2 regions of the Actinomadura monticuli genome follow, and region 2 is predicted to be linked to the other one. Evidence: riboswitches for the same ligand, from Rfam matches in the RefSeq annotation. Region 2 holds a riboswitch; the other holds the start of a gene.
What was found. Region 2 has a riboswitch for cyclic di-AMP ahead of SM611_RS35490 (CHAP domain-containing protein). Riboswitches for the same ligand answer to the same signal wherever they lie in the genome.
Positions count from the first base shown of each region.

Region 1: another riboswitch for cyclic di-AMP. It lies ahead of SM611_RS27600 (NlpC/P60 family protein); the one in region 2 lies ahead of SM611_RS35490 (CHAP domain-containing protein).

Region 1 covers NZ_JAXCEI010000013.1:205,071-220,038, forward strand. The annotation lists gene SM611_RS27570 (wax ester/triacylglycerol synthase family O-acyltransferase) at 100-1,464, opposite strand; gene SM611_RS27575 (metal-sensitive transcriptional regulator) at 1,752-2,021, opposite strand; gene SM611_RS27580 (MBL fold metallo-hydrolase) at 2,332-3,696, shown strand; gene SM611_RS27585 (hypothetical protein) at 3,874-4,161, shown strand; gene SM611_RS27590 (DUF305 domain-containing protein) at 4,341-4,961, opposite strand; gene SM611_RS27595 (heavy metal translocating P-type ATPase) at 5,359-7,875, opposite strand; gene SM611_RS27600 (NlpC/P60 family protein) at 8,375-9,418, opposite strand; cyclic di-AMP (ydaO/yuaA leader) riboswitch at 9,422-9,570, opposite strand; gene SM611_RS27605 (M56 family metallopeptidase) at 9,727-10,662, opposite strand; gene SM611_RS27610 (BlaI/MecI/CopY family transcriptional regulator) at 10,667-11,047, opposite strand; gene SM611_RS27615 (COG4315 family predicted lipoprotein) at 11,373-11,882, shown strand; gene SM611_RS27620 (hypothetical protein) at 12,099-12,392, shown strand; gene SM611_RS27625 (APC family permease) at 12,389-14,380, shown strand; gene SM611_RS27630 (N,N-dimethylformamidase beta subunit family domain-containing protein) at 14,752-14,968, shown strand, end outside.
Region 2 covers NZ_JAXCEI010000026.1:42,799-57,766, forward strand. The annotation lists gene SM611_RS35440 (enoyl-CoA hydratase/isomerase family protein) at 1-169, opposite strand, end outside; gene SM611_RS35445 (GntR family transcriptional regulator) at 220-915, opposite strand; gene SM611_RS35450 (acyl-CoA dehydrogenase family protein) at 997-2,148, shown strand; gene SM611_RS35455 (NADH:flavin oxidoreductase) at 2,294-3,454, opposite strand; gene SM611_RS35460 (acetyl-CoA C-acetyltransferase) at 3,488-4,642, opposite strand; gene SM611_RS35465 (TetR-type transcription factor C-terminal domain-containing protein) at 4,668-5,285, opposite strand; gene SM611_RS35470 (SDR family oxidoreductase) at 5,294-6,073, opposite strand; gene SM611_RS35475 (acyl-CoA dehydrogenase family protein) at 6,070-7,299, opposite strand; gene SM611_RS35480 (glycosyltransferase) at 7,333-8,604, opposite strand; gene SM611_RS35485 (bifunctional glycosyltransferase/CDP-glycerol:glycerophosphate glycerophosphotransferase) at 8,588-11,482, opposite strand; gene SM611_RS35490 (CHAP domain-containing protein) at 11,723-12,487, opposite strand; cyclic di-AMP (ydaO/yuaA leader) riboswitch at 12,499-12,651, opposite strand; gene SM611_RS35495 (PP2C family protein-serine/threonine phosphatase) at 13,113-14,968, opposite strand, start outside.

The sequences.
Region 1 (14,968 bases), on a different contig from region 2:
AGGGCGGGTTGACACTTCCAGCGTCCCGGCCGGTGCGTCTTACCGGTACGCGCGAAGGTCCCGCCCGGCAGGGACGTTCGTCATCCGGGAAAAGGCATTTCAGGCGGTCGGCGCGGTCTGCGCCGCCTCTTTGAGGAGTTCATCGATGCCCTCGCGGATTCCCGCGCACAGGGTCTCCAGGTCGGGGACGGCATCGTGGTCGGCGGTGAGCCCGAACGACAGGGCGCCGTTATAGGAGACGATGCCGACGGCGGTGCGCAGGCCGGCCGTGATCGGGATGTAGGGGTCGATCTCCAGCATCCGCCGGCCCATCGCGTACAGCGGGAACGCCGGGCCCGGGACGTTGGTGACGATCGTGTGGATCAGCGGCTGGCGCAGCCGCAGCGCCGTGTGCGCGGCCGCGGCCAGCAGAGTCGGGGCGCCGCCGAAGAGCTGGACGAAGGCGTCGAGGCCGGCGGCCTGGCCGCGGTTCTTCAGCCCGTCCATCTGCTCCCTGACGAGGTGCAGGCGCCGCAGCGGATCGGCCTCCCCGCACGGCAGGTCCACCGGCACCGCCGACACCCGGTTCGACGGGACGCCGCGCTCGTCCGCCGACCGGACCGAGACCGGCACCAGGGCGCGGACGACCGACTCCTCGCCGAGCAGGCCCCGCGCCTCCAGGAGGTCGCGGAAACCGCGGGCGGTCGCGGCCAGCGCCACGTCGTTGACCGACCCGCCGAACGTGCGCCGGATCCGGTCGATCTCGTCCATCCCGGCGTAGGCCCGTGTCCAGCGCCGGCGCGGACCGGTCGGTCCGTTGAGCGCCGACGCGCCGGTCCCCATGAGCCGCGTCGCGTACCCGGGCAGCGAACCCGCGACGGTGAGCGCGTCGCGCAGGACGGGCAGGAACAGCCGGGTGGCCTGCCGTCCCACGCCCTTCAGCCCGTCCACGACCCCGTCGCGGAGCACGGCCGCGGCGGACGGTTCCGGCTCGGGCAGCCAGACCCGCGGCGTCTCGGGCGCCCAGTCCCGGTCGGTGTCCAGCAGCACCGCGAGCAGGTCGATTCCGGCCAGCCCGTCCACCATGCAGTGGTGCACCTTGCAGATCAGCGCCCAGCGGCCGTCCGCGAGCCCGTCGACCAGCCACATCTGCCACGGTGACCGGCCGAGATCCAGCGGCGGGGCCAGCAGCCGGCCGGCCAGTTCATGCAGTTCCTCCGGGCCGCCGGGTTCGGGCGCGGTCGTGTGCAGGATGTGGTCGCCGATCGCGAAGCGCTGGTCGTCCACCCAGACCGGGTGCGCCAGGTTGAACGGGACGGTCCGCACGCGCTGCAGGCAGCGCGGCGCGAGCCGCAGCCTGGCGAACACCTGCCGCACGAGGTCCGGGTAGTCGGGCGCCGGACCTTCGAACACGGTCACCGTCCCGATCTGGAGCGGGCTCGTGTCGTTCTCGGCGAAGAACATTCCGGCGTCCAGCGCGTTCATCCGTTGCATCGTGCACCGCCCTGTGAGGTCTCCTTCGAGCCAACCTCGGGGCGCGCCGCCGTCCCATCCGGCGTTCGTCCCCCGGAGACGGGCCGAAGGTCCCGCCCCGCCGTGCCGGGCGAAGGCGAACACCGGAGGCGAACCACGATGGAGCGGCGATGCCGGAACCCCCGCGCGTGGACGTCGTGGACGAGCAGCCGTAAGGCCGCCGGTTCCGCGTCGTTCCGCGGTGAGGGGGAGCGCGCGAGGGGGTGACCGTTCGCTGGATCCCGCTGCCGCAGTCGCGGTCAGGCGAGGCTCATGAAGAGCTTCTCCAACTGGGCGCGGTCCAGTTCGGCCTGTCCGGGGTCCGTGCCCTCCTGCACGCACTTCTCCAGGCCCGTTGCGATGATTTTGAATCCCGCACGGTCCAGCGCACGGGAGACCGCCGCGAGCTGAGTGATCACGTCCTTGCAGTCGCGCTCGTTCTCGATCATCTGGATGACGCCTCCGAGCTGCCCCTGCGCGCGCCGCAGGCGCACGAGGACGTCGGCCAGCGAGTCCGCCTCGAATTTCACATTGTCCTCCTCATACCTACCAGGGTATAGGGCCCGCGCCGGGATCGGCCCAGACGGGCGGAAGGTCCGCATCCGGACCTCGTTCGCGCGACGCCCTCATGGATACCCCCGCCCGTATTTGCGCAGCCTCTCGCTCATCGCCTACGCTGCTTCGTGGATACCCCCTAGGGTATCTAGGAGATGGATGGTGAGGTCGATGTCCGCACGCCCGCCGCCGGGGGGACGGCGGCGGCCGGCATCGACACGCGCCCGGCGGCCGGAGCGCTCCATGAGACCGCCGCCTGACGACGAGTTGGAGAGAGGCAGTTCAATGATCGAGATCGTTGCCATTGACACGCCCACGCTGGGGGACCGCAGCTACTTCGTCACCGACGGCGAGGTCGCGTTCGTCATCGACCCGCAGCGCGACATCGACCGGGTGCTCGAACTGGCCGAACAACGGGACGTGGAGATCCTCGACGTCTTCGAGACCCACATCCACAACGACTACGTGACCGGCGGGCTCGCGCTCGCCCGCGCCACCGGGGCCGCCTACCACGTCAATGCCGCCGATCCGGTGGCGTTCGAACATCGCGCGGTGGCCGACGGCGACGTCGTCGGCGTCGGTACCCGGATGCGGGTGCGAGCCCTGGCGACCCCCGGCCACACCTTCACGCATCTGGCCTACGTCCTGGACGCTCCGGGGCGGGCACCCGCCGTCTTCACGGGCGGCTCGCTGCTGTACGGGTCCACCGGACGGCCGGACCTGCTCGGACCTGCTCATACCCACGAGCTGGTGACCGCCCAGTACGGCTCGGCGCACCGGCTGGCGCGCGAGCTTCCCGACGACGCCGAGGTCTTCCCCACCCATGGGTTCGGAAGCTTCTGCTCGTCCACCCAGTCGGAGGCCGAGGCGTCGACGATCGGCCGGGAGAGGCGCACCAATCCCGTGCTCACCCTCGAGGAGAAGGAGTACGTGGAGACGCTGCTGGCCGGGCTGGACGCCTGGCCCGCCTACTACGCCCAGATGGGGCCGGCCAACAGCGCGGGCCCGGAGGCGCCCGACCTCTCGGAACCGCGCCGGGCCGACGCCGCCGAACTCCGGCGGCGGATCGAGGCGGGGGAGTGGGTCGTCGACCTGCGGACCCGGACGGCGTTCGCCGCCGGGCACATGGCCGGAACGCTCAACTTCGGGCTGGACGGCGCTTTCGCGACCTACCTCGGCTGGCTCGTCCCGTGGGGCACTCCGCTGACGCTGCTGGGGGAGACGCCGGAGGACGTGGCCGCCGCCCAGCGCGAACTGGTCCGCATCGGCATCGACCGCCCGGCCGCGTCGGCCACCGGCGGCCCGGAGCGCTGGGCCGGTGAGGAGCGCCTGGCCTCCTTCCCCCGGGCGTCGTTCGACGAATTGGCCGCCGTGCGGCATCACCGGCCGGTCGTGGTGCTGGACGTGCGCCGTGCCAACGAGTGGGCCGCCTCGCACATCGACGGCGCCGTGCACATCCCTCTGCAGGACCTGCCGCGGCGCGTGGACGAGCTGCCCGGCGGAGAGGTGTGGGTCCACTGCCAGGGTGGCTACCGCGCCTCCGTGGCCGCCTCGTTCCTGGCCGCCGCCGGGCGCCGCGTGGTCGCCGTCGACGACGCGTACGACGCCGGCGCCCTTGCCGGCCTGCCGGTCGTCGCGTCCGCCGCCTGACCCCGGGCCCGCCGCCGTCCGCCCGAACCACCGGTCTCCGCTTCCGGACCCGGCCCGCCCCGGGCCCAGACGAAAGGTCGATATGCCCAGCCTGTCCTCGAAGATCGACGCGGCGTCCCTGCGGGCACCGGCCCGCGACACCGAGAACACGGTCGCGCCGCTGCGGGAACGGCGGTCATGATGACACTCGCCCTGACCCTCCTCGCCATGCTCGCCGTCGGCGTCTCGCTCGGCCTGCTCGGCGGCGGAGGGTCCATCCTCACCGTGCCGATCCTCGTCTACGTGGCCGGAGTCGAGACCAACCCGGCCGCACCGCGCCACGCCCTGTTCGGCACGCCCGGCGGCTACGCGGCACTGGGAACCGCCGCGCTGGCCGCGACCGTCGCACTCCTGAAGCACAGGCGCAAAGCCCCTGAAGGCCGGCCGGTAAACCCCGCGACCCCGCGGGATCGAGTGAGGCAATGACCGGCCCCTCCATGAGCGAGGGACTATCGCGTTTGCCGAGCCGGCGGTGCTCTCGGCGCGTGTAGGGCGTCCCGATCGCGCCGCCCGCACCGACGTACCCATTTCGGCGTGGCGGGCGATCGCGCGGCGGAGCGGGCGGGGCTCGCGGAGTCCCCGCCCGCCGCGGCCGCCTGCTGCTACTACTGCTTGAGCAGCTTCCGCATCCTGGTGATCTCGGCGGACTGCGAGGTCACGATGTCCGCGGCCATCTTCTTGGCCTCGGGAGACCGCCCGGAGGTCTGCTCGGTCCCGGCCATCGCCACGGCGCCCTCGTGGTGCTTGATCATCATCGTCAGGAACGCCCTGTCGAAGGCCGCGCCCTCGGCTCCCTCCAGGTCCTTCATCTGCTCGTCGGTCATCATGCCCTCCATGCCGCCGTGGCCCATGTGGCCCGGGTCGCTCACCCCGGGCGAGGGCACCGGAGCCCCCCAGCCGGTCAGCCAGGCGGACATCTGCTCGATCTCCGGGTCCTGCGCCTTCTTGATCTCGGCGGCGAGCTGCTTCACCTCAGGGGACGCGGCGCGGGTGGCGGCCAGATCGGCCATCTCGACCGCCTGGCGGTGATGCGGGATCATCATCTGGGCGAACATGACGTCCTGGTCGTTGTGCCGTGCCTGCGAGCCGCCGTCGGACGGCGAAGCGCTCGCCGGCATCGAGCGGCCGGACATCGGGCCCTTGGCGTCGTCGGAGCCGTCGTCGCCGCAGGCGGCCAGGCTGATCGCCAGGGCGGGGACGGCGACGAGCGCGAGTGCGCGCTTCATGGTCGTGAACCTTTCGTGTCGAGTGTCTGTGACGTCCGGCGTCGGCAGAAGCAAAAGCACGGGCCGGGCCTGCTCCTTCTGCGGCTGCACCGACCTCGGCCCTCTGGCCGCCGGCCCCGGCGTGTGGATCTGCGGCAACTGCGCCCAGACCGCCATCGACATCCTGCGCGCCGAACCCCGCGGAGCACGCACCGGCTGACCGGAGGCACCGGTGCGACTCAGAACGGCCGACGCCGCGCAAGCGGGTGCCGTGGCGGATGCGCTACGAAACCGCCGCCAGCGACCTCGGCCCGCACGGCCGCGGCCGGACGCTGCATCAACTGCGCCACACGGTGCTGCGACACCTGGCCGCCGCCGCACGCACCGCCGCCGCACGCGCTAACCGGACGCGTCGGCTCTACCGCGAAAATCCGGTCCGATCCCCCTCCCGGGCCGGTACAGACGGGGACTGAGGCATGCCCTGTGCCGGCTCGGGGCTTGCGGTGGGGAGTCGCAAGCGCCTCAGAGCGAGGGCGTTGACCGCGACGATGAGGCTGGAGCCGGACATCGACAGCGCGGCGATCTCAGGGCGCAGGACGAGGCCGAAACCGGGTTCGAAGACTCCGGCGGCGATGGGCAGGGCGATGGCGTTGTAGCCGATGGCCCAGCCGAGGTTCTGCCGCATCTTGCGCAGCGTCCCGCGGCCGATGCGCAGTGCGGTGGGCACGTCCAGTGGATCGGAGCGCATGAGCACGACGTCGGCGGTCTCGATGGCCACGTCGGTGCCGGCGCCGATCGCGATGCCCAGGTCGGCTTGGGCCAGTGCGGGTGCGTCGTTGACGCCGTCCCCGACCATGGCGACCTTGCGCCCGTCGCGCTGAAGCTCGGCGATCTCGGCCGCCTTGTCGCCGGGCAGCACTTCCGCGATCACGGTGTCGATGCCCAGCCGCTCGGCGATGCGTTCGGCCGTGGCGCGGTTGTCGCCGGTCAGCATGACGACCTGGACGCCCAGGTCGTGCAGGGCGGCGACGGCCGGCTGCGAGGTCTCGCGCGGGGCGTCGGCGATGCCGATCAGGCCGGCCGCCCGGCCGTCGATCGCGGCGATCACGGCGGTCCGTCCGGTGGCGGCCAGTTCATCGCGGCGGTCGGCCAGCGGGCCGAGATCGACGCCTTCGCGTTCGGCCAGGCGGCGGTTGCCGACCACAACGCGCCGCCCGCCGACCTCGGCGATGGCACCGTGCCCGGGGACGTTCTGGAAACGCTCCGCCCGCGTGACGTCCAGGCCGCGTTCGGCGGCGTGCCGGACGATGGCCTGTGCGAGGGGATGCTCGGACTCGCGTTCCACCGCGGCGACGAGGCGGAGCAGTTCAGGCTCGTCCGCCCCATCCGTGATGACGTCGGTCACCTCGGGTTCTCCCTTGGTGAGCGTGCCGGTCTTGTCCATCACGACCGTCTGGATGCGGGCGGAGGCCTCCAGGGCCATGGCGTTCTTGAACAGCACGCCGCGCTTGGCGCCCAGCCCGGTACCCACCATGATCGCGGTGGGAGTGGCCAGGCCGAGGGCGTCCGGGCAGGTGATGACCACCACGGTGATGGCGAACAGCATCGCGGTCGCGAAGGCGCTGCCGGTCAGCAGCCAGGTCGCGAGCGTCGCCCCGCCGCCGAGGAGGGCCACGAGCACCAGCCAGAACGCCGCCCGGTCGGCGAGCCGCTGGCCGGGGGCCTTGGAGTTCTGCGCCTCCTGGACGAGCTGGACGATCTGTGCCAGGGCGGTGTCGGCGCCGACCCTGGTGGCGCGCACGCGCAAGGTGCCGTTGGCGTTGATGGTGGCTCCGATGACGGTGTCCCCGGGCGCCTTGTGCACCGGCAGGCTCTCGCCGGTGACCATCGACTCGTCGACCTCGCTCTCACCGTCCTCGACCACCCCGTCCACGGCGATCTTGGCTCCCGGACGTACCAGCAGGAGGTCCCCGGCGGCCACCTCGGCGGTGGGCGCCTCGACCGGCTCGCCGTCGCGGATGACCACGGCCTTGGGCGGCGCGAGGTCGAGCAGGGTGCGGACGGCGTCGTTGGCGCCGCCCCGGGCGCGCATCTCGAACCAGTGCCCCAGCAGCACGAAGGCCGCCAGGACGGTGGCCGCCTCGTAGAACACCTCGCCCCCGCCGGTGAGCGTGACCACCAGGGAGTACAGCCAGCCGGCTCCGACCGCGACGGCGACCAGCACCATCATGTCCAGTGTTCGGGCCCGCAGCGCCCGGACGGCGCCGTCGAAGAAGATCCAGGACGAGTAGAAGATCACCGGCAGGCTCAGCAGCAGCGCCCACACGTCCTGCCGGATCCCGAACGGAGCGGGCACGTGCAGGCCGAGCACCTCCTCGCCGATCGGTGACCAGATCACGATCGGGATGGAGAACAGGAGCGCGACCAGGAACCGGTTCCGCATGTCGGCGACCATCGCCGCCATCGACAAGGCCCCGTGCCCGCCGTGCCCCATCGCCTCATGCGGCGACCGGGCCTTCGCCGCCTCGGCATCGGCGGAATGCGGTGCCGGGGCGCGGTGCCCGGTCCGATCGACGGCCGTGCCGGCCTCCGGTGGGGGAGCGGCGGCCGGTCCGGCCATCGGATCACAGATGTGCGACGGCACCGACTGCCCGGCGCAGTGATAGCCGCACTCGGTCACCCAGCGTCTGAGCTCGGCCAGCGAGGTACGCGCCGGGTCGAACACGACCGTCGCGGTCTGCGAGACGGGATTGGCCTCGACCGCCAGCACTCCTGGCCGGCGTCCCAGGACGGACTCGACGATGTTCTTCTCCGATGCCCAGTTCAGACCGCCCACGTCGAGAACGGCGACGCTGCGGTCCTTGCCCGGGCCGCGCCCCCGACGCTCCTCCGAATCCTCCGGAAGAGTCGCGTGGCCGCTTTCGGCGTCGTGCATGGAAAGCCTCCCGATTCTGCGATCGCCGGCCTCCCGCCCGCCGGCGGTGAGCGGCGCCGCCGGGGCCACCTCATGCGCACGCCAGGCGACGTCAACGACCCCTCCCCAGTATCCCGCGTGACTGCAGGCCCGGGCAGGCTGTGCCGCGGCGTCGGCCCGCGTCGCGACACGGCTGTTTCAGCGGGCGTCGGCGAGGACGGTGAACGTCCAGGGCCAGACCGATGAGCGTCCGGTCGTTCCGCTCCTGCGCGGCCCGGACGGAGGTCCCCGAACTGCTGGAGTCGCCGGCCGACGTGCCCGCCCGTGATCACGGCCGCGCTGGTGGCCGTCGCGGGCGCCCGGACGCCGGCCATGGCCATGGGTGCAAGTGGGGGCGGCACTCGTGCGGGTCCGGCCGCGCAACTCGTGCCAGCGCGGGAGCGAAATCCCAAACAGCGTCCCCGCCGCCCTAGCAAGTGGGCGACGGGGACGTGGTTCGGGGAGTCCGGTGCGGCGCGGATCAGGCCACGCGGACGCCGCCGGCGAACGGGCGGCCGGCGATCGGGGCGATCTTGACGACGTCGCCGGTCTGCGGGGCGTGGACCATGTTGCCGTTGCCGACGTACATGCCCATGTGGTGCAGGTCGCTGTAGAAGAAGACCAGGTCGCCGGGCTTCAGCTGGCTCTGGGAGACGCGGGTGCCGGCGTTGTACTGGGCCCCGGTGTAGTGGGGGAGGCTGATGCCGACCTGGGCGTAGGCGTACAGGGTCAGGCCCGAGCAGTCGAAGCCCTTGATGTTGGCGCCCTGCGCGGTGCCGTAGGACGGGCCGGAGGCGTTGCCGCCGCCCCACGAGTACGGGACACCGCGCTGGCTCAGGGCCGCCCTGAGCGCCCCCAGGGCCTTGGCCGACGCGCCGCCCGGGTCCACGTTCGGGGCGGGACCCGCGTTGGTGCGACCGCCCGGCATGGCGCCGAGCTTGGCCTGGACCTTCTTCAGCTTGGTCTGGAGTTCCTTGCGCTTCTTCTTCGCCTCGTCGGTGAGCTCGCGCACCTCCTGCGCGCGTGTTCCGGCCGATTTACGGGCGCGTTCGGCCGCCTGCATCGTCTGCAGCAGTTGGGCGACGCGCGCGCTGTCCTGGCGGGCGAAGTAGTTGAGGGTGGCCGACTTGTCCAGGACGGACTGCGGGTCGTCCGCTGACGCGAAGGCGACCGCCGGGTCCACCGGGCCGTTCTTGTAGCTGTCCGCGGCGAGCTTGACGATCCTGGCCCGCGCGTCGTCCAGCGCCTTCTTCTGGCGGGCGGCGTTGCCCTCGGCCACCTTGGCGGCCCGCTGGGCCTGCTGGAGGCGCACTCGCAGCCCGTTGTACTGCTCGCTGAGCTTCTCGGCCTCGTCGGCGAGCTTCTTCTGCTGGGCGGTCAGCTCCTTGCGGGTCGGCTTGGGCTCGGCCCAGGCGGGCGGGGGAGCCACGAGCGTCGCGGAAACGGCGATCGATGCCGTCCACGCCGTGCTGACGATGAGCCGTCGGTGGATCGGCCTTCTTTCTCCGGCAGCCCGTCGCTGCATGCACTGTCCTCTCCTCTACGCCTACCGGGTGAGCTGCCGGGTTCGGGCCGGAGTTGCCCTACCGCTCATGCCGAGCGGATTCACCCCAGATGGAGAACGGTTCCCCGGTTCCCGGGACGGTGCAGGTCCGCGGGATTCGGCGTGGCCACCGCTGTCCCCGGCGGGGACACCGCGCGTTGGCTCCTACGGAGCGTAGGAGATAGCGGTCTCATACGCCACCCAAGTGGGCGATTGCGACAAACAGCCTCAGCAATCTCAGGACGTCCTCGGAAAACGGCCGGTCACTTCGGCGTCTGGTGAGGACGGCCTCAGCAGACGTCGGACAGCTGCACGATGGTGGCGGCGGCGACCAGGAGAGGTGCGGCGACGGCGAGGGTGACGAAGGTGGAGGCAGCCGCTCGAGCGGCCCGGCGCGGCTTCCCCATCTCGGCGGACTCCAGACGCCGCACTCGTTCCGTCAGCGCTTCCGCGGAGGGGCCTGCCGCCCCGAGGGCGCCCGCGACACCCGGCGTTGCCGCGAGCCGGCACAGGGCGTCGGCGAGCGTCCGCCTTCCGCATGCCCGGGCCGCGGCGTCGTCCGCGGCCATCTCCAGCAGCGAGGGGAGGGTCGCCTTGGCCCGCCGGACGGTCGGCGACCAGGGCAGGAGCGCGTAGGCGAGGTCCAGCACGAGCAGCATCATGTGGTGCCTCTGACGCACATGGGTCCGTTCGTGGACCAGAACCGCGCCGAACTCTTCGGGGGTGAGCGTCTCCTGGGCGCCGGTGCTGACCACGATCGCGCGTCCCCGAGCGGGCAACGAGTACGCCACGGGCACGGGGTGGTCGAGGACGAGCACGTCGGGGTGCCGTCCGTGCTCCCTGGCGACGAGCCGGAGCATCTCCCGGTGCCGGCGCCGGTGCCGCACGGCTCGTCCGAGCCGGGGCAGGCCGCGGGCGAGCCTGGAGCAGCAGGCCGCCAGCAGCGCCAGGCTGGCGGCGGCCGCCAGGATGATCGCCTCGTCGCCGTGGTGCGGCAGGCAGTCGCGCAGCCCCTCCAGAAGACCGTGGCCGGGCGCCGGCGGCGCCAGCAGCGCCACCGCGACGAGCCCGATGTCGGCGATGAAGGTGCCGGCCAAGGCCGCGAACCAGCAGACGGCGGCGATCAGCGGATGCGCGGCGGGGCGGTGGAGCCGATCGAGCGCGGGCCCCGCCAGGCAGCTCAGCACGACCGCCGTGGAGACCAGGCTGATCAAGAAATAGATCACGGCGTCACGCCCCTCGGCCGCCGGACGTCCGGCGCCGCAGGGCGTCCAGCAGCCGGCGCGCGTCCTCCGGTGGGACGGCTTCCGCGAATCTCGCCAGGATGCTGCCGTGATCGTCGGACTCGGTGAGCGCGTCGAGCATCAACTCGACCGCGTACTCCTCCCGCGCACAGGTGGGGGCGTAGCGGAAAGCCGTCCCGTCCGGGGTGCGCCGCAGCAGACCCTTTTGCGCCAACCTTTCGGCCACGGTCTGGACGGTGTTGTAGGCCAGGGCCCTGTCCGCGTCCTCGTTCAACTTGGCGAGCAGCTCACGCACCCGCAGCGGACCGGAGGCGTCCCAGAGCAGGTCCATGATGGACCGCTCGAGTGCTCCGCCCAGTCCCGCCATGCGCCACCTCCGTCCTGCGCACATTGTGCCGGACAACCGGCTGTGGGAGGGAACGGAGGCTTTCGTGCTTATCGGCAGGTGACCCGGGGTTCGGCCCCGCAGGTCGTGTGGAACTGTCATCACGACCGTAAGGAAAGAGCGGGTCATGGCTGGGAACTGACAGTTCGCGAGCCGGGCCGGCGGGTATGTGGCGGCGGGAGCGAGCGAAATCGGCCCGCCGGACCGCGTTTCGGGGAAGGGTTCGCGAATGTCCAAGACTCAGGTGGCCGGCCCGGCCGGCGCGACTGTTCCGGTCGCGCGGTCACGGCGGCGCCGACCGGGAGTGATGACAGGGGCGCCGGCCGTCGTTGCGGCGGCCGTCCTCGCGGTCGCCGGGTGCGGCGGGGGAGGGGGAGGCAAGTCGTCCCCCACTCGGACGGCGCCCACGTCCGCGCCTCCGTCCGGTGCGGCCTCCGGTGACACGATCAAGACGGCGACCGTGGGGAACCTGGGGCAAATCCTGGTGGACGGTCAAGGCCGGACGGTCTACCTGTTCGAGAAGGACAAGGGCGGCACGTCGTCCTGCACCGGATCGTGCGCGGCGGTGTGGCCCCCGGTCACCGCCTCGGCGAAGCCCAAGGCCGGGACGGGGGCGGACGCGGCGAAGCCGGGCACCACCAAGCGCCCGGACGGCTCGACGCAGGTCACCTACAGCGGGCATCCGGTCTACTACTACGCGCCCGACGGCACCACCCCCGGAAGCGCCAAGGGGCAGGCTCTCAACCAGTTCGGCGCCGCGTGGTACGTGCTGTCGGCGTCCGGCGACAAGGTCCAGTCGACCGGCGGCGGCTACTGACATGGGCCGTCGGTGCACGGCCCGGCTCCAAGGTGCGCCTGCCGCCATCCTGGTGAGCGTGGCCGCCGGCTGCGCGGCGGCGACGAACTCGCCATACCCCGGCCGGCTCATCCGGTTCGGCGCCGAATGGTACGCCGTCTCACCCCGGGGCCAGCAGGCCGAGAGCGGAGTGAGTGGCGGCTCCCCGGTCCCGGGCGGGTGATCGCATTGCCTCCTGTGCCGCGCTACCTGGGCGTGCTGCTGTTCGGCATCGGCGCCGTCCATCCGCACGAGTACCTCGCCGACCAGTACCGGGTCATCCCGACCATCGGCGCCCTGTTCGCGCTGGGCACGATCGTCGGCCTGCTGATCAGCGACCAGGACGGCCCGTTCGGGTTCCACGAGTACGGCCACCGGACGGGCTTCGTGCTCGCGCCAGCCCTGGAAGGCGCCGCCGTCGCGGTGCTACTCGGCTTCGCGGCCCTCGGCATGCGCCCGGCGCGGAGGCGTCCGGCAACTGACGCGGGATGAGCCTTCCGAAGCGGTTCCTGCTCGGCCGGCCGCTGCGCAGCGGGCAACTCGGCCAGACGCTGCTGCCCAAGAAGCTCGCGCTGCCGGTGTTCTGCAGCGATCCGCTGTCGTCCAACGCCTACGCCACCGAGGAGATCCTGCTGGCGCTCAGCCTGGGCGGGCTGGCGCTGATCCATCTCACGCCGTGGATCGCCGCCGCGGTCATCATCCTGCTGGCCGTGGTCGTTCTGTCCTATCGGCAGACCTGCTACGGCTACCCCAACGGCGGCGGCGCCTACGTCGTCAGCCGGGAGAACCTGGGCGTCAACGCCTCGCTGGTCGCCGCCAGCGCCCTGCTGGTCGATTATGTGCTGACCGTGGCGGTGTCGGTGGCCGCCGGAGTCGCCAACCTCGCGTCGGCGATGCCCGCGCTGGCGCCCCACTCGGTGCAGATCTGCATCGGCCTGGTCGCGCTGCTGGCGATCATCAACCTTCGCGGGATCAGAGAGTCCGGGACGGTCTTCGCGATCCCGACCTATGGGTTCGTCGCCGCGGTGGGCATCATGATCCTTCTGGGCGCCGGGCGCGTGCTGGCCGGTCACACACCGGAGGCCGAGTCCGCGCACTTCGGCGTCCAGCCCTCGCACGGCACGACCGGTCTGCTGGCCGTCGCGCTGCTCATGCGCGCGTTCTCCCAGGGCTGCACGGCGCTCACCGGGGTCGAGGCGGTCAGCAACGGCGTCCCCAACTTCAAGCCTCCCAAGAGCGCGAACGCCGCCGCCACCCTGACGATCATGGGTGCGCTGACCATCACGATCTTCACCGGGATCACCGGGCTCGCCCTGGCCTCGCACGTGCGGATCGCGGCCGACCCCCGGCTGCTGACCGGCGCGCCCGCCGGCTACGAGCAGAAGACCGTGATCACCCAGATCGCCGCCGCGGTCTCCGGCTCCGGGTCGGTGCTGTTCTACCTCGTCGCCGGGTTCACAGCCGCGATCTTGGTGCTGGCGGCCAACACCGCTTACAACGGTTTCCCGATCCTCGCCAGCATCCTCGGCGAGGACGGCTTCCTGCCCAGGCAGTTCTCCCGGCGCGGCGACCGGCTGGTGTTCAGCAACGGCATCGTGATCCTCGCCGTGCTCGCCAGCGTGCTGATCTGGGCGTTCAACGCCAGCACGACCCGCCTGATCCAGCTCTACATCATCGGCGTCTTCGTCTCCTTCACGCTCAGCCAGACCGGCATGGTCCGGCACTGGACGGCACTCCTGAGGCAAGGACCCGCGCCGGGCGGCGAAACCGGGCCGCGGACAGTCTGGCGGCACCGCGCCCGGCTGCATCGCGCCCGCCTGATCAACGCGGTCGGCGCGGTCCTCACCGCGGCGGTGCTGATCGTCGTCCTGGTCACCAAGTTCACCCACGGCGCATGGATCGTCGTCATCGCGATGCCCCTCGTCTTCATGATGATGAAGGCCATCCACGGCCACTACGAGCAGGTCGCCGCCGAACTGGCGCCGTCCGAGGACGCCGTCTCGCTGCCGAGCCGCGTGCACGCCGTCGTGCTGGTCTCCAAGCTGCACACCCCCACCCTGCGCGCCATCGCCTTCGCCCGCGCGACCCACCCGTCCACCCTCACCGCGGTGACCGTCCGCACGTCCGCCGGGGAGACCGAGGAACTCGAAGAGCAGTGGGACCGCTACGGCGTTCCCGTGCCGCTGACCGTCCTGGACTCCCCCTACCGGGACATCACCGGGCCCGTCCTGAAGTACGTCGGCCGGATCCGCCGGAGAAGCCCCCGCGACGTGGTCTGCGTGTTCGTCCCCGAATACGTCGTCGGCCACTGGTGGGAGCAGCTCCTGCACAACCAGAGCGCGCTGCGGCTCACGGCACGGCTGCTCTTCCGGCCGGGCGTCATGGTCACCAGCGTCCCCTGGCAGCTCGGCTCCGCCGAAGCGCTCGCCCAGCGTCCCGAGCACACCGAACTCACCGGCCGCCGCGACCACCGGTCCTGATCCCCGCGGTCGATGACCATCTGTTTCGGGTCCGTTGATCGGCGCTGTGGCTTCCAGCCCGCCGGGACGGGGAGGAGTCCCTCAGCAGTCGACCATCGGGGGAGTCGTGGAAAGCCGCGCACGCGACAGGATCGAACCCGGCGGACGCAGGGCCGCCAACGGGCGTCCCGCAGCGGCACGGCGTGCGCTTCGGGGACGCGTCCTGCCAGCGCTGGTCTTGACGGTCACCCTGGTCGGGGCCTGTTCCTCCAGCGTTCACCACCGCGATTCCGGGGGGCCGAGGGGAAGGAGGCGGTGAATGCCGCGGCCTCGCCGGCCGAGAACGGGAAACGCGGTGACGCGGACTGGCGCATCATCCGCAGGGACATGGGATCCGAGCACGAGATCGAGGGCTATGCCGATCACGTCAGCGCGCTGCCGGGCGAGCGCTTCCGGTTGTTCGTTTCACCACGACCTCCGGGTTCACCGCCGAGGCCTTCAGGATGGGCTGGTACGGCGGCGCGCAGGCACGCCGGGTATGGCGGTCTGGGCTCACCCCGGGGGTCCGGCAGCCGGGCGCCCATGTCGACAAGGCGACCCGGACGGTGT
Region 2 (14,968 bases):
CGCCGGTCAGCACGATCGCCCTCACCGCGGGGTCGGCGGCGGCGCTCTCCAGCTCCGCCAGGAGCAGCTCGCGCATCGGGACGTCGATCGCGTTGCGCGCCTCGGGCCGGTTCAGCGTGAGTACGCGCGTCCCGTCGCGGTCGGTGACCGTGACCACCCGGTCGTCCATCAGCCCTCCCGGAAATTTTTTATACGATACGGCGGCCGGATCGAGCGGCGTCACCCGGGCGGGTCGTCCCAGAACCCCTGCGCCTCCAGGTGGACGACCAGCAACGTGCCCGCGTGCCGGATGTGGGCCCGCATCGCCTGCCGCGCGGCCCCCTCGTCCCCGGTCCGCAGCGCGGCGAGGACGAGGTGGTGGTCGTCGACGGACGCCCTGGTCCAGCCGTCGATGCTCGCGTAGAAGCGGCGCGGCGCGTACCGGACGACGGTCTGCAGCAGCCAGGCCATCTTCGGCGACCCCGCGCACAGGTTGATCTGCCGGTGGAACCGGTGGTTGGCGTGCTCGATGCCGGCCGAGTCGCCGGCCTCGAACGCCTCCTCCAGCAGCGCCTGCGTCCGGTCGAGCGCGGCCAGCTCCGGCTCGGCGATCGTGCCCGCGGCGCGCGCGGCCAGCTCGCCGGCGAAGTACGCCTGGGCCTCGAACAGGTCCTGGACGTCCCGCCGGGTGAGCGGCGCCGGCATGAACCCGCGCCGGGGCTCCAGGGTCACGAACCCCTCGCCGCGCAGCGACAGCAGGGCCTCCCGGACGGGCGTGACGCTGATCCCGAGGTCCTCGGCGATCCGTTCCAGCCGCAGGAACTCGCCGTGCCGGACCTGGCCCGACATGATGAGGTCGCGGACGTGGGCGGCCACCTCGTCGCTGAGCTGGCGGCGCCTGCCGAGGGCGTGGTCGCCGGAACGGGCAACGGTCATCGTCTCCCCCGAGCGCCTGAGGTGGGGTGTATTTTCAAATCAAATATATGAGATCCCCGTGCGGGAGGAGGCCGAGCCGCCGTGTTCACGCTCAGCGACGAGGAGCGCGCCATCGTCGAGGTCGTCGCGGACTTCGTCGACAAGGAGGTCCGCCCGGTCGCCCGGGACCTGGAGCACGCGGGAACCTACCCCGCCGGACTCATCGACCGGATGAAGGAGCTCGGCGTCTACGGGCTCGCCGTGCCGGAGCCGTACGGCGACACGGCCGTGTCGAAGGCGTGCTACGCGCTCGTCACTGAGGAGCTGGCCCGCGGCTGGATGACGCTGGCGGGCGCGTTCGGCGGGCACACGGTCGTCTCGCACCTGCTCGCGGTGTTCGGCACCGACGAGCAGAAGGCCCGCTACCTGCCCCGGATGGCGACCGGCGAGCTGCGCGCCACGATGGCGCTCACCGAGCCGTCCGGCGGCTCCGACCTGCAGGCGATGAGCACGACCGCGCGGCGGGACGGCGACCGGTACGTCGTCGACGGCGCCAAGATGTGGATCACCAACGCCCGGATGTCCGGCCTCATCGCGCTGATGTGCAAGACCGATCCGCAGGCGTCCCCGCGGCACCGGGGCATCAGCATCCTGCTGGTGGAGAAGGGGCCCGGCCTGACCGTCTCGCGCGACCTGCCGAAGCTCGGCTACAAGGGCGTGGAGAGCTGCGAGCTGTCCTTCGACGGCTACGAGGCGCCGCTCGACGCGCTGCTCGGCGGCGTGGAGGGCCGCGGCTTCGCCCAGATGATGCGCGGCCTCGAGGTGGGCCGCATCCAGGTCGCGGCGCGCGCCCTGGGCGTCGGACGCGCCGCCCTCGAGGACTCCCTGCGCTACGCCCAGGAGCGCGAGGCGTTCGGCAAGCCGATCTGGCAGCACCAGTCCGTCGGCAACTACCTCGCCGACATGGCCACGCAGCTGCGCGCCGCGCGGCTGCTCACCCTGGACGCCGCCGGCCGGCTGGACGCGGGCGAGCGCTGCGACATGGAGGCGGGCATGGCCAAGCTGTACGCGTCCGAGGCGGCGATGCAGATCGCGCTGAGCGCGGTCCGCATCCACGGCGCGGCCGGCTACTCCACCGAGTTCGACATCGAGCGCTACTTCCGGGACGCACCGCTGATGATCGTCGGCGAGGGGACGAACGAGATCCAGCGCAACGTGATCGTCAAGCAGCTGGTCGAGCGGAACCGGATCTAGGGCGCGGAGGCCGGGTCCTCGCCGGCGCGGATCCACCCGAGCGTACGCTCCACCGCGCGCTTCCAGTCGTCGTACTCGGCGGCGCGCCGCTCGAAGCGGCCTGACCGGAGCGGGTGCCCGGCCCCTCCGCGCCCGGGCGTGATCCTCAGGTGGGGATGAGGGGGCAGTGGGTGCCCTTGTAGACGGTGGGGACGCAGTAGTTGCAGTGGGTGCACAGGGACGGGGTGGACGGGTCGGCGGCGATGCGGTTCACCAGGTCGGGTTCGCGGAGGAGCGCGCGGGCCATCGCGACGAACTGGAAGCCCTCCCCCATCGCCCTGTCCATGGTCTCGCGGGTGGTGATGCCGCCCAGCAGGATCAGCGGAAGGTCGAGTTCCGCCCGGAACCTGCGGGCGTGCTCCAGGAGATAGGCGTCCTCGTAGGGGTAGACGCGCAGGAACCTCTTGCCGAACATCCGCATGCCGATGCGCAGGGGGAGCTTGTAGTTCGCCGCGAACTCCGGGATGGGCATCGGCCCGCGGAACAGGTACATCGGGTTCAGCAGCGAGCTCCCCGCGGTCAGCTCCAGCGCGTCGACCGTGCCCTCCTCCTGGAGCCGGCGGGCCACGTAGAGGCTGTCGTCGATCTCCAGGCCGCCGCGGACGCCGTCGCGCATGTTGAGCTTGGCGGTGACCGCGATGCGGTCGCCGACCTCGTCCCGGACGGCGCGGGCGATGCCGAGCGCGACCTTGGCCCGGTTCTCGATCGGCCCGCCGTAGCCGTCCTTGCGCCGGTTGAGGCGGGGGCTGAGGAACGAGCTGGCCAGGTAGTTGTGCCCGAAGTGGATCTCCACGGCGTCGAAGCCGGACTCGATCGCCAGCCGCGCCGCATCGGCGTGCGCGCGGGTGATGCGCTCGACGTCCTCCGCCGTGGCGACCTTGGTGAACGCCATGCCGAGCGGGTTGAAGAACCGTCCGGCCGAGATCGCGGGCGCCTTGTTGGAGCTGGCGTCGGCGACCGGCCCGGCGTGCCCGATCTGCGCGGACGCGGCGGCGCCCTCCGCGTGCACGGCGTCGGTGAGGCGGCGCAGCCCGGGCACGGCGTCGGGCCGCATCCAGATCTGGCCGCGCTCGGTCCGCCCCTCGGGCGCGACCGCGCAGTACGCGACGGTCGTCATGGCCACTCCACCGGCGGCGGGCCGCCGGTGGTACTCGATCAGGTCGTCGCTGACCACCGCGTCCGGGGTCATCCCCTCGAAGGTGGCGGCCTTGATCACACGGTTGCGCAGCGTCAGCGGCCCCAGCCGGGCCGGTTCGAACACGTCCACGGTGAGCTCCGTTTCCTCGCGTGGGTCAGGGAGTCAGAGCCGTTCGAGGATGGTCACGTTGGCCTGGCCGCCGCCCTCGCACATGGTCTGGAGGCCGTAGCGGCCGCCGGTGCGGTCCAGTTCGTGGAGGAGGGTGGTCATGAGGCGGGCGCCGGTGGCGCCGAGGGGGTGGCCGAGGGCGATGGCGCCGCCGTTGGGGTTGACCTTGGCCGGGTCGGCGCCGGTCTCCTTCAGCCAGGCGAGGACGACGGACGCGAACGCCTCGTTGATCTCGACGGCGTCGATGTCGCCGATCGTCATGCCGGTCTTCTTCAGCGCGTACGCGGTGGCGGGGATGGGCGCGGACAGCATCCGGATCGGGTCCTCGCCGCGCGCGGAGATGTGGTGGATGCGGGCGCGCGGGGTGAGGCCGTGGTCCTTGACGGCCTGCTCGGACGCGATCAGCAGTGCCGCCGAGCCGTCGGAGATCTGGGACGAGACGGCCGCGGTGAGGCGCCCGCCCTCCACGAGGGTCTTCAGCCCGGCCATCTTCTCCAGCGTGGTGTCGCGGCGCGGGCCCTCGTCGGTGGCGACGCCCTCGTACGGGGCGATCTCGCGCTTGAAGCGGCCCTCGTCGATGGCGCGGATGGCGCGCTGGTGCGACTCGTAGGCGAAGGCCTCCATGTCCTCGCGGGACAGGTCCCAGTCGCTGGCGATCTTCTCGGCGCCGTAGAACTGGGAGACCTCCTGGTCGCCGTAGCGGCGCGTCCAGCCCTTGGAGCCGGCGAAGGGGCCCTCGGTGAAGCCGAGCGGGGCGGCGGCGGTCATCGCCGAGCCGATCGGGATCTGCGACATGTTCTGCACGCCGCCCGCCACGACCAGGTCGGACGTCCCGGACAGGACCGCCTGCGCGGCGAAGTGCACGGCCTGCTGCGAGGAGCCGCACTGCCGGTCGACGGTGACGCCGGGGACCTCCTCGGGGAGGCCGGCGGCGAGCCAGCAGGTGCGGGCGATGTCGCCGGCCTGCGGCCCGAGCGTGTCGACGCAGCCGAACACGACGTCCTCGACGGCGGACGGGTCGACCTTCGTGCGGTCCATCAGCGCGGTGAGCACGTGCGCGCCGAGGTCGGCGGGGTGCGCGCCGGCGAGCCCGCCGTTGCGCCGCCCCACCGGGGCGCGGACCGCGTCGACGATGTATGCCTCGGCCATGGGTCTTCTCCTTCGTGCAGGGGGCCTAGCTCGCCTGGATGCCTTCGAGGAACATGGCGAGGTACTGCTTGGCGATGTCGTCGGCGGACAGGCGCCCGCCGTGCTGGTACCAGTTCGCCGCGAGCCACACGGTGTCGCGGATGAATCGGTACACGAGCGTCTGGTCGAGGTCGGCGCGGAACGCGCCCTCCTTGACGCCGCGGTCCAGCAGGGACAGCCACATCTCCTCGAACCGGCGCTGCGAGTCGAGCAGGTAGTGGAAGCGCTCGCTGGTCGCGAGGTGCTTGGACTCGTTCTGGTAGAGGACGACGGCGGGCCGGTGCCGGTCTATCGAGCGGAACGACTCGACGACGATGGCCTCCAGGGTGTCGCGGGCGCTGAGCCCGGCGGCCAGGACGCGGTCGTACCCCGCCCACATCTCGTCCAGGAAGGTCGACAGGATCTCGTCGGCCATCGCCTCCTTGGAGTCGAAGTGGTAGTAGAGGCTGCCGCCCAGGATCCCGGCGGCGTCGGCGACCTTCCGGACGGTGGTGGCGGAGTAGCCCTGGGAGGCGAACACCTCGGCGGCCGTGGCGAGCAGCTCGGCCCGCCGTTCGGCGCGGGCGGCGGCGGTGCCCTCGGCGTCGCGCCGTCGTGGACTCATCGGGTTTCCTAAGCGTGCTGGGAGGAGACGGAGACGACCTCGCCCGTCATGTACGAGGAGTAGTCGCTGGCCAGGAAGACGATAACGTTGGCCACCTCCCAGGGCTCGGCGTAGCGTCCGAACGCCTCCCGGCGCGTCAGCTCGTCCAGCAGGTCCTCCGAGGTCACCTTGACCAGGTGCGGGTGCATGGCGAGGGACGGGGAGACGGCGTTGATCCGGACGCCGTGGTCCGCGGCCTCCAGCGCGGAGCAGCGGGTGAGCGCCATGACGCCGGCCTTGGCGGCGGCGTAGTGCGACTGCCCCTTCTGCGCCCGCCAGCCGATCACCGAGGCGTTGTTGACGATGACGCCGGCGCCCTGCCCGCGCATGATGCGCAGGGCGGCGCGGGTGCAGCGCATGGTGCCGTTGAGGGTGATGTCGATGACCCGGTCCCACTGCTCGTCGGTCATGTCGACGAGGTCGGCGGTCCCGCCGAGGCCGGCGTTGTTGACCGCGACGTCGATGCGCCCGAAGCGCTCCACGGCCAGGTCGTAGAGGGCCCGCACCTGCTCCTCGGACGTGACGTCGCAGGGCAGCGCGGCGACGCGGTCGGCGCCGAACTCCTTCTCCAGCTCCCGCGCGGACGCGGTGAGCCGCCGCTCGTGGGTGTCGGAGATCAGGACGCGGGCGCCCTCCTCCAGGCAGCGGCGGGCGGTGGCGCCGCCGATCCCGGCGCCCGCCGCGGCGGTGATCACGACGGCGCGGTCCTTCAGGAGGCCGTGCCCGGGGACGTAGGGGGGCGGGGTCATCCGCGTGCCTCTCTCGGGAGCCCGAGCACGCGCTCGGCGATGATGTTGCGCTGGATCTCGTTCGACCCGGCGTAGATCGTGTCGGAGCGGGAGAAGAGGAACAGCCGCTGCCAGTCGTTCAGGTCGTACCCCCCTCTGGGGGTGGACCCCTGGGCTTCGCCCGAAGAGCGCTCGGAGGGCTCGCCGTCGGCCACCAGGCCGCCGGCGCCGAGGACGTCCATGGCCAGCTCGCCGAGCTCGCGGTGCCAGGTGCCCCAGACCAGCTTGGAGATCGACGACTCGGGGCCGGGGGCTCCGGCGGCGACGCCCGCCATGGTCCGCACGGCGTTCAGCCGCATGATCTCCAGCCCCATGTACGACCTGGTCAGCCGGTCGCGCAGCAGCGGGTCGGCGATGGCGCCGGTGCGCCGGGCGAGGTCGGCGACGCCCTCGAACTCGCGCCGGAACCCGACCTGCTGGCCGAGGGTCGCGACGCCGCGCTCGAAGCCCAGCGTCGCCATCGCGATCTTCCAGCCCTCGCCGGGCGCCCCGACGATGTTGCCGGCGCCGGTGCGGGCGCCGTCGAAGAAGACCTCGTTGAACTCGGAGGTCCCGGTGAGCTGGATGATCGGCCGGATGTCAACGCCGTCCTGCTTCATCGGGACGAGCAGGTACGACAGGCCCTTGTGGCGGGACGACCCGGGCTCGGTGCGGCAGACGACGAAGCACCAGTCCGATTCGAGGGCGAGGGACGTCCACACCTTCTGGCCGTCGATCGTCCAGTGGTCGCCGGCGAGTGCGGCGCGGGTCTGGACGTTGGCGAGGTCGGAGCCGGCGTTGGGCTCGGAGTAGCCCTGGCACCACAGCTCCTCGACCGCCACGATCGGCGGGAGGAAGCGGGCGCGCTGCTCGTCGGTGCCGAACGCGATGATCGTGGGGCCGAGCAGGTTCTCGCCGATGTGGTTGACGCGGGCGGGGCCGTCGGCGAGCGCGTACTCCTCGTGGAAGATCACCTGCTGCTCGAGGGTGGCGCCGCGGCCGCCGTACTCCACCGGCCAGCCGACGCACGTCCAGCCGGCGGCGGCCATGTGCCGCTCCCAGGCCAGCCGCTCCTCGAACGCCTCGTGCTCGCGGCCGGGCCCGCCGAGCCCGCGGGCGTGCGCGAACTCGCCCGACAGGTTCGCCTGGAGCCAGTCGCGGACCTCGGCGCGGAAGGCGCGGTCCTCCGGCGACTCGTTCTCGTTCACGCCCCGACTCTACCAAACAGTTGTTAGAAAGAATCAAACCCCCGGTGCGGGTTCGGTCTCGCGTCCGGGCCTGCCCGCCGCCCTCGCCGCGGGATTCCCCGCGGCCGTCCACTGCGGGACCGGTGCGGGCGGACGTTTCGGCTCGGCCCGCGGCAGGTCCCGGTGGAGCAGGTCGAACAGCCTGTCCCAGCGGGCGAGGACGGCGTCCGGATGGAACCGCAGCACGGACGCGCGGGCCTCGGCGCCGAGGCGGCGGCGCACGTCCGGGTCCTCCATGAGCCGCTCCAGGGCGGCGGCGAACGCGATCGTGTCGCCGGGCTCGACCAGGACGCCGCCCCGGCCGTCTGCTATCAGCTCCCGGACGCCCGGCGCGCAGTCGAACGCCACCGTCGGCAGCCCGTACGCCATGGCCTCCAGCACCGACATCGGGAAGCCCTCCGCACGGGACGGCAGCGCGAACACCGACGCCTCCACCAGCGCGTCCTCGACCTCGGCGATCACGCCCCGGAACTCGACCGAGCCTGCCACGGCCGCCGCCTGGGCGCGCAGTTCATCCTCCTCCGGACCGCTGCCGTAGATGTGGAGGCGCCACTCCGGGTGGCGCGCGGAGGCCCGCTGCCACGCCTCCAGCATCAGGTCCACGCCCTTCTCGTGCGACAGCCGCCCGACGCAGGCGACCACGGGGAGGTCCAGCGTGGGATGGACAGACGGCGTGACATGCAGCGCGTTCGGGATGTGGCCGACGTTGGTCATGCCGTCCCCGGCCCAGGCGTCGGCGTCCTCGGCGGTCAGCACCAGCATCCGGTCGGCGCCCGCGTAGTGCTCCCGGACCCGGCGGTACCGCGTCGACCCGCGGGTGGCCTTGTACGACTCGTGGCTCATCGCCACGACCCGCAGCCCGGACGTGTCCGCCAGCCGCACCCACTCCATCGCCCACACCTGGGCCACGATGACCACCGCCCCCGGCCCGGCGCCGGCGAACAGCTCCGACAGCCGGGCGGCGCCGCGCCGCTGGGCCGCGGCCCGCCGCATCTCCCGCACGCGGGCCGCCGCGTTCAGCCGCTGCACCGGCGTCGCGGGCCGCCACGCGTGCACCGGCGAACGCCAGTCGCGGTGCAGCACCTCGACGGCGTAGGAGCCGTCGCGCCCGTGGTGGTAGGGGTCCGGGCCGCGCGTGATCCCGACGAGCGTGACGCGGTCGCCGCGGCCGGCCAGCAGCCGCGCCATGTGGTGCGCCCAGCGCTGGAGCCCGCCCATCTCGTCGGCGTTGTTGCACACGATGAAGACGTCACGCGGTGCGGCCATGCCTGTTCCCCCCGTGGCCCGGCCGGGCGGCCGGGAAGTAGCGGTCCGCCACCGTGCGGGCGGCGGTGCCCCGGTCGTGCTCGCCGAAGCGCGCGGCGAACGCGCGGCGCCGGGACGCGTGGACGGCCTCCGCCTCGTCCAGCCCGGCCAGCGCGGCGACGAGCTCCTCCTCGCCGCGGGTGATCGGCCCCGGCCCGTGCAGTTCCAGGTCGAAGTAGCCGGTGGCGCGGTCCCGGCCGTCCGGGAGGTGCAGGATGATCGGCCGGTCCAGCAGCGCGAAGTCGAACATGATCGACGAGTGGTCGGTGACCAGCGCGTCCGCGAGGAGCAGCAGCGGGGTCACGTCGGGCACCGCGCCGACGTCCCGCATCACCGCGCGGGCGCCGGGCGGGACGTTGGCCCGGCACAGGTAGTGCGGCCGGACGAGCAGCACGAACTCCTCGCCGAGCTCCCGCGCGAACACCTCCGGGTCGACGGGCGGGTCCAGCAGCTCGACGGGGCGCCCCTTGCGCCCGGTGGCGAACGTCGGCGCGTACAGGACGGCGCGGCGGCCGCCGTCCAGGCCGAGCGACGCGCGCAGCGAGGCGACCTCGGCGGCCAGCTCCGGATCGCCGTCCAGGCCGTTGACCAGGGGGTCGTTGCGCGGATAGCCGGCCGGGAGCAGCTCGGAGCGGATCCCGAGGCCGGCGCACAGCGTCTCGGCGTCGTGCCCGGAGCGGACCAGGAAGCAGTCGTAGCGCTCCACCATCCGGCGCAGCCGGGCCCGCTCGGCGGCGGGGCCGCTCTTCATGCGCGGCTGGTCCAGGCCCATCAGCTTGAACGCCGAGCCGTGCCAGGTCTGGATGTAGGTGGTCCCCGGGCGCTTGCGCAGCCCCTCGGGGAACCCCTGGTTGTCGACCCAGAACTGGGCGCGCGCCAGCGCCAGGAAGTAGCCCCACGAGCCGCGCCGGACCAGCCTGGCGTCGTCCGGGAACCCCTTCGGCGACGACGCGTACGCCCACACCGCCGTCACCGGCCGGCCCGTCCTGCGCAGCTCCCGGTAGATGTACTTGGGGTTGTCCGAGTAGTGGCGGCCGAGATGGCTCTCGAAGACCGCCAGGCCGGGCCGGACGGGCAGCCGGCTCAGCACCCCGTTGAACACGGCGATCTTGGTCGTCCGGGCGGTGAGCCGCCGGCGGACGGACTTCTTCAGCCCCCGCGCGCGGCGCCATACGAGCCGTCCCGCCGGCGACCGGGCGGCGCGGAGCGCGGCGGCCCCGGCGAGCCGCGCCCACGGGCTCGCCGTCTCCAGTGCGAACGCCAGGTGCCCGCCGCCCGTGACGTAGGAGCGGAGCCGGTCCGCGGCGATCCGGGTCAGCCGGGGCCGGACGGGCAGCGCGACGCCCGTCAGCGACGGCGACCCGCGGCCCTCGCCGGGGCGGGTGACCATGTCCTCGCCGTTGACCCGGACGCGCAGCCGGACGTCCCAGACGGGATCGATGAACCCGATCGGCCTGATCCGGCGGAGCGGGTCGAACTCCGACCGCCAGGCCAGCCGGTCCCCCTCGTGCCGGACGACGGCGCGGGCCCGCACCGTGCGGGCGCGGCGGCGCCGGTCGCAGAACTCCAGCGTCCCGGCGAGCTCGGCGTCCGCCGGGACGCGGTTCAGGGGGTTCAGCACGTGCCCGGCCATCAGGACGCGGCCGCCGCGCGTCTCCAGCCGCGTCACCGTGTTCGCCGGGCGCAGGTCCTTCAGGGGCCGCACGTGGAAGCCGAGGCCGGTGACGTCCAGGACCCGGTGGCCGTGCCGCCCGCGCGGCCCGCCCGCGCCCCAGTAGACCCGTCCGTCCCGCTCCACCAGCCGGGCGCGGAGCTCGGGCCGCTCCCAGGCCCGGTACTCGGCGGCGGCGAGCGCCCCCTCGTGGTCGCCCTCGCGGATCAGGTACGCGGCGATCGCGGGCAGCCGGCGGGCCAGCTCGAACGCGCGCGGGTCCAGCTCGGCCAGGTAGCCGGCCGCCAGCTCGAGGAAGCGCGCTCGGTGGCCTGGGTCTCGGTCGCGCAGTTCCCGCAGGTAGAGGACCAGGTCGTGGTTGACGAACTTGACGTCCTTGGCAAGCCGCAGGTCGTGGGCGCCGCGCAGCGCGAACAGCATGTCGATGCGCCGATGGATCTCCAGCCGGTCGGCGAAGTTGGCCAGCTGGGTGCGCCGGTTGGAGATCGACGGCGCCGCAGTCCGCTCCTTGACGAGCCAGTTGTAGACGCGGTGCGGGATGAGCGCGGTCCGCCCCGACGCCAGGTAGGCCTCGGCGGTGAACAGCAGGTCCTCGTAGTGCAGCCGCTCGACGAACCGCAGCCCGTGCTCCTCCAGGAAGCCGCGGCGGTACGCCTTGTTGGTCGAGAGGGTGTCGTAGAGGAGGCGGGGCTCGTCGCTGAGCGACCCGTGCGCGGTGCTGCGCCGGTAGAGCCACGGGTACCAGGGCCGGACGCGTCCCTTCGCGCCCTCGGGCACGTCCAGGAAGATCCGGTCGCACAGCCCGGAGACCAGGTCGGCCCCGGTGTCCTCGGCGGCGGCCAGCAGGTTGAGACAGGCGTGCCGGTCCAGCAGGTCGTCGCTGTCGAGGAACATCACGTACCGGCCGGACGAGGCGTCGACGCCGGTGTTGCGGGGGCGTCCGCAGCCTCCGGAGTTCGACGGCAGGTGGACGGCCCGGACCCGTCCCGGATGCGCGGCGGCGAACCGGTCGGCGATCTCCCCGGTGCCGTCGGTGCTGGCGTCGTCGACGATCACGGTCTCGACGACGCCCAGCGACTGCGCCAGCGACGAGGCGACCGCCCGGGGCAGCCGCCGGGCGTCGTTGTACGCGATCACCACCACGCTGACATCCGGGCGCACCCGCATGGGCATCCCCCCTCGCCAGTTCCCCCGGGACGGAGCCGCCCGGGCGCCGGTCGGACGCGTTGCCAGGGATTCCTATCCAGGAAGAGCCCATCGAGGTCCAAGAGGGATCAAAGGCTGTCAACGCTTAGCATTACCCGCCTTCGCGGGAGACATAGGACGCAACCACCTGGGAACGCCCGAAGGCGCCCGGCCGGAGCCGGGCGCCTTCAGGGTGTCGCGTTCCGCCGTCCTCGCGGAGGGTCAGGAAGCGTAGTCGGGGTAGCCGTAGCCGACGATCTCCGACTTGTCCCGGGTCTTCTTCTCGACCTGGTCGTTGCTGTTGCCCTCGATGGTCTTGACGGTGCCGTCGCCGTTGTCCTTCACGACGAGGCCGACGTGGTCGATGTCACCGATGCTGCCGTTGCTGCCGTCCTTCCAGTCGAAGAACACGACGGCGCCCGGCTTGGCCTTGTGGCCCCAGCGGTCGGTCTTCTTGAACCAGGAGGCGTGCTGGACGGTGTAGGCGTCCCAGCCCATGTTCTTCACGCCGGTCTGGGCGCCGAGCCAGGACACGAACATGTCGCACCACTGGGCTCCGTTGTAGGCCTTGACCGAGAAGCCGCCGTCGCGCTGGGCGGTGGCCTTGGCGTGCGGGGTCGAGACGTACCAGTCGTGGAACTTGGTCTGCTTGCCCTTGCCCTCGCTGATGCCGACCTGCTTCTGGGCCAGCTTGATGACCTCGGAGGGCTGCACCGCGCGCGGCGGCACCTTGTAGCCGGCCTCGCGGGCCTCGGCGGTGGTCATGCCCGTGGACGCCTTCGACGCGGTGCTCTGCGACGCGGTGCCCTGCTCGGCGACGGCCGCCGCGGCGCGGACCGGGGTCTCGGCCTCGGCGCGGCCCCCCGCGAGGGGGTTGAGGACGGCGAGCCCGACGGCTCCGGCGACGACCGCGCTGACGGCGACGCCGACGGCCTTGTCCTCGGACGAGAAGCGGTTGAGCGCGAAACGATCGAAACGACCGGTCATGCAGGGAATCTCCTTGTCTTCCATGACGCCTACCGGGTTAGCTGACGGATTCGGGCATGGAAGCAGCCCTACGGCGCGTCTCTGCGCGCCGATTCACCCCTGGAACGTTGGGTCCCCGGCTCCGTCCGGTCGTGCGACCTGGACGGACTCGGCCTCGCACCGCACACGGCGGTGCCGACTTTTCGGATGTGTCTCAGCGACTTATCTGAGGTGGGGCGCGCATCTTCATGGCGCGCATCGCGTGCGGATACCGCTCCGCGATCCTCGGCCGTGCGCGGCACGGCCGGCGGCAACGCATGGGGCGCGCTGCGTGATTCGGATAGAAGGTATCAACCTTCCCAGGAAAAGCAAATGAGCCACAAACTTCGGTCTTGCCTGCTCAAAGCCCTTCCAAGGATTCACCAACACCGTCAGGGCGCCGCATCTTCCCGATCTTCACCGAAGTGGCCGCCAGCCCTTTGCCCACGGGCCTTACCGCCCGATGACCAAAAGGTAAAGAAACCTCCGGAGGGGGCCACGGACACCCCGCGGGGCACCGGGATCGGGCCGTCACGGGCTCTCAGCGGCGGTTCAGGTGCGTCCTAGCTCACAGCCCGCGACCACTGCGGGCCGCGTGTGAGGCCCGTCACTCGACGCGCACCGCGAACAGCGTGGTGTCGTCCGCGGCGCGGTCGTGCTCCATGCGCGCCAGCACCTCGTCCAGCACCCGGTCCGGACGCTCCGAGGAGTCCCGCAGGATGCCCGTGAGGTCCAGGATGCGCTCGTCCAGGTCGGCGTCCCTGCGCTCCACCAGGCCGTCGGTATAGAGGAACAGCAGGTCGCCGGGGTGCAGCTCGGTGGTGATCGTCGTGTACTGCCAGCCGGGCATGGCGCCGAGCATCGGGTCCCGGACGACCTCCAGCGGCATCGCCTTCCCGCCCCGGACCAGGATCGGCGGCGGATGGCCCGCGCACGTCCACTCCAGCACCCGGCGGGACGGGTCGTAATGGGCGACGATCGCCGTCCCCGTCGCGGGCGGGTCCATGTTGCCGACCAGCTCGTTCAGCCAGCCCACCAGCCGTCCCGCGGGCTCACCGGTGCAGGCGAGGCCGAGCAGCCCGTTCCGGGTCCGCGCCATCGCCGCGGCCGCCGGGAGGCCGTGCCCGGCCGCGTCCCCGATGGCGAACAGCGCCCGCCCGTCCGCCATGGCGCGGGTCGCGAACCAGTCCCCGCCGATGCGGGCGGTGCTCTCCGCCGCCAGGCTGCGGACCGCCATGACGAGGCCCGCCAGCTGCTCCACCTCGTCCTCGTCCGGCAGGATCGCGCGGCGCAGCGTCACCGCGACCTTCCGCTCCTGCGCCGTCCGCGCCTGCTGCTTGAGCATCTGCCGCCGGGTCTCGGCCAGCGCCCGCTCCACCCCGCGCCGGCGGGTGATGTCCTGCGAGACGATGTTGATCGAGATCGGCAGCCCGGACTCGCCCAGCACCGGCTCGGCGAACACCCACAGGTGGCGCGCCGTCCCGTCCGGCCCGATCACGCGGTGCTCGGCCTCCACCGGCTCCCGGCGCGAGAACATCGTCTGGATGGCCTCCTCCATCAGCGGGAGGTCGTCGTCCGCCACGGCCTTCGGCAGGTCGTGCGGCATCGGCGGCACCTCCTCGGGGGTGAGGCCGTAGTTGGCCAGCATCTGCGGCGTCCAGTCCGCCTCGCCCGTCGCGAGGTCCCACTCGCCGAAGCCGATCAGCGCCAGCCGCTCCACCCGCTCCATCCGCCGCGCGACCCGGTCCTCGGCGGAGTGGTACCGCCACGTGACGCACACCCCGGTCGGCACCCGCACGCACCGGACGCTCATCCGGGACGAACGGGACAGGCCCCGCTGGGCGGTGGTGTAGGAGATCGAGTCGCGTTCCAGCGGGGTCCCGCCCTCCAGCACCTTCACGTACTCGTTGAAGAGCCCGCTGAGCGCCGCCCCCGGATCGGTCTGCAGCAGCCGGAGGCCGGTCAGCTCCTCCTTGCCGCGGCCGAACATGTCCCGGGTGACGCGGTTCACGTCGGCGTAGATGAAGTCCGCCACCTCGCCCCCGGCGTCCCTGACGGGCACCAGGTGGACGCAGGAGTCGATCGTCCCGTCCAGCAGCGCCCGCGCCACCGGGTCCTCGCCCACCCCGGCGCGGATCTCGGCGTCCCCCGCCGTGTCCTCGGCCGTCACCCGCCGCAGGACGTCCTCGGCCTCCGACAGGACGTCCTGGCGCTCCGCCGTAGCGCCCTCGGCCCGCGGCGCCCGGCGCCCGGCGAGCACGGCCCCCACCGGCCCGCCGACGCCGTCCTTGACCAGCAGGGACGCCGCCTCCGCGAGATCGATGTCCAGGTCGCGCGCGAGCCAGATCAGGTGCTGCAGGGCCTCCCCCGGCGCGACGCCGAGCCGCCGGGCCAGCACGACCCGCGCCTCGGCCAGCACCGCGCGATCGTGCGCCGCGCCCCGCAGGTCGTCCAGGTCCGCAA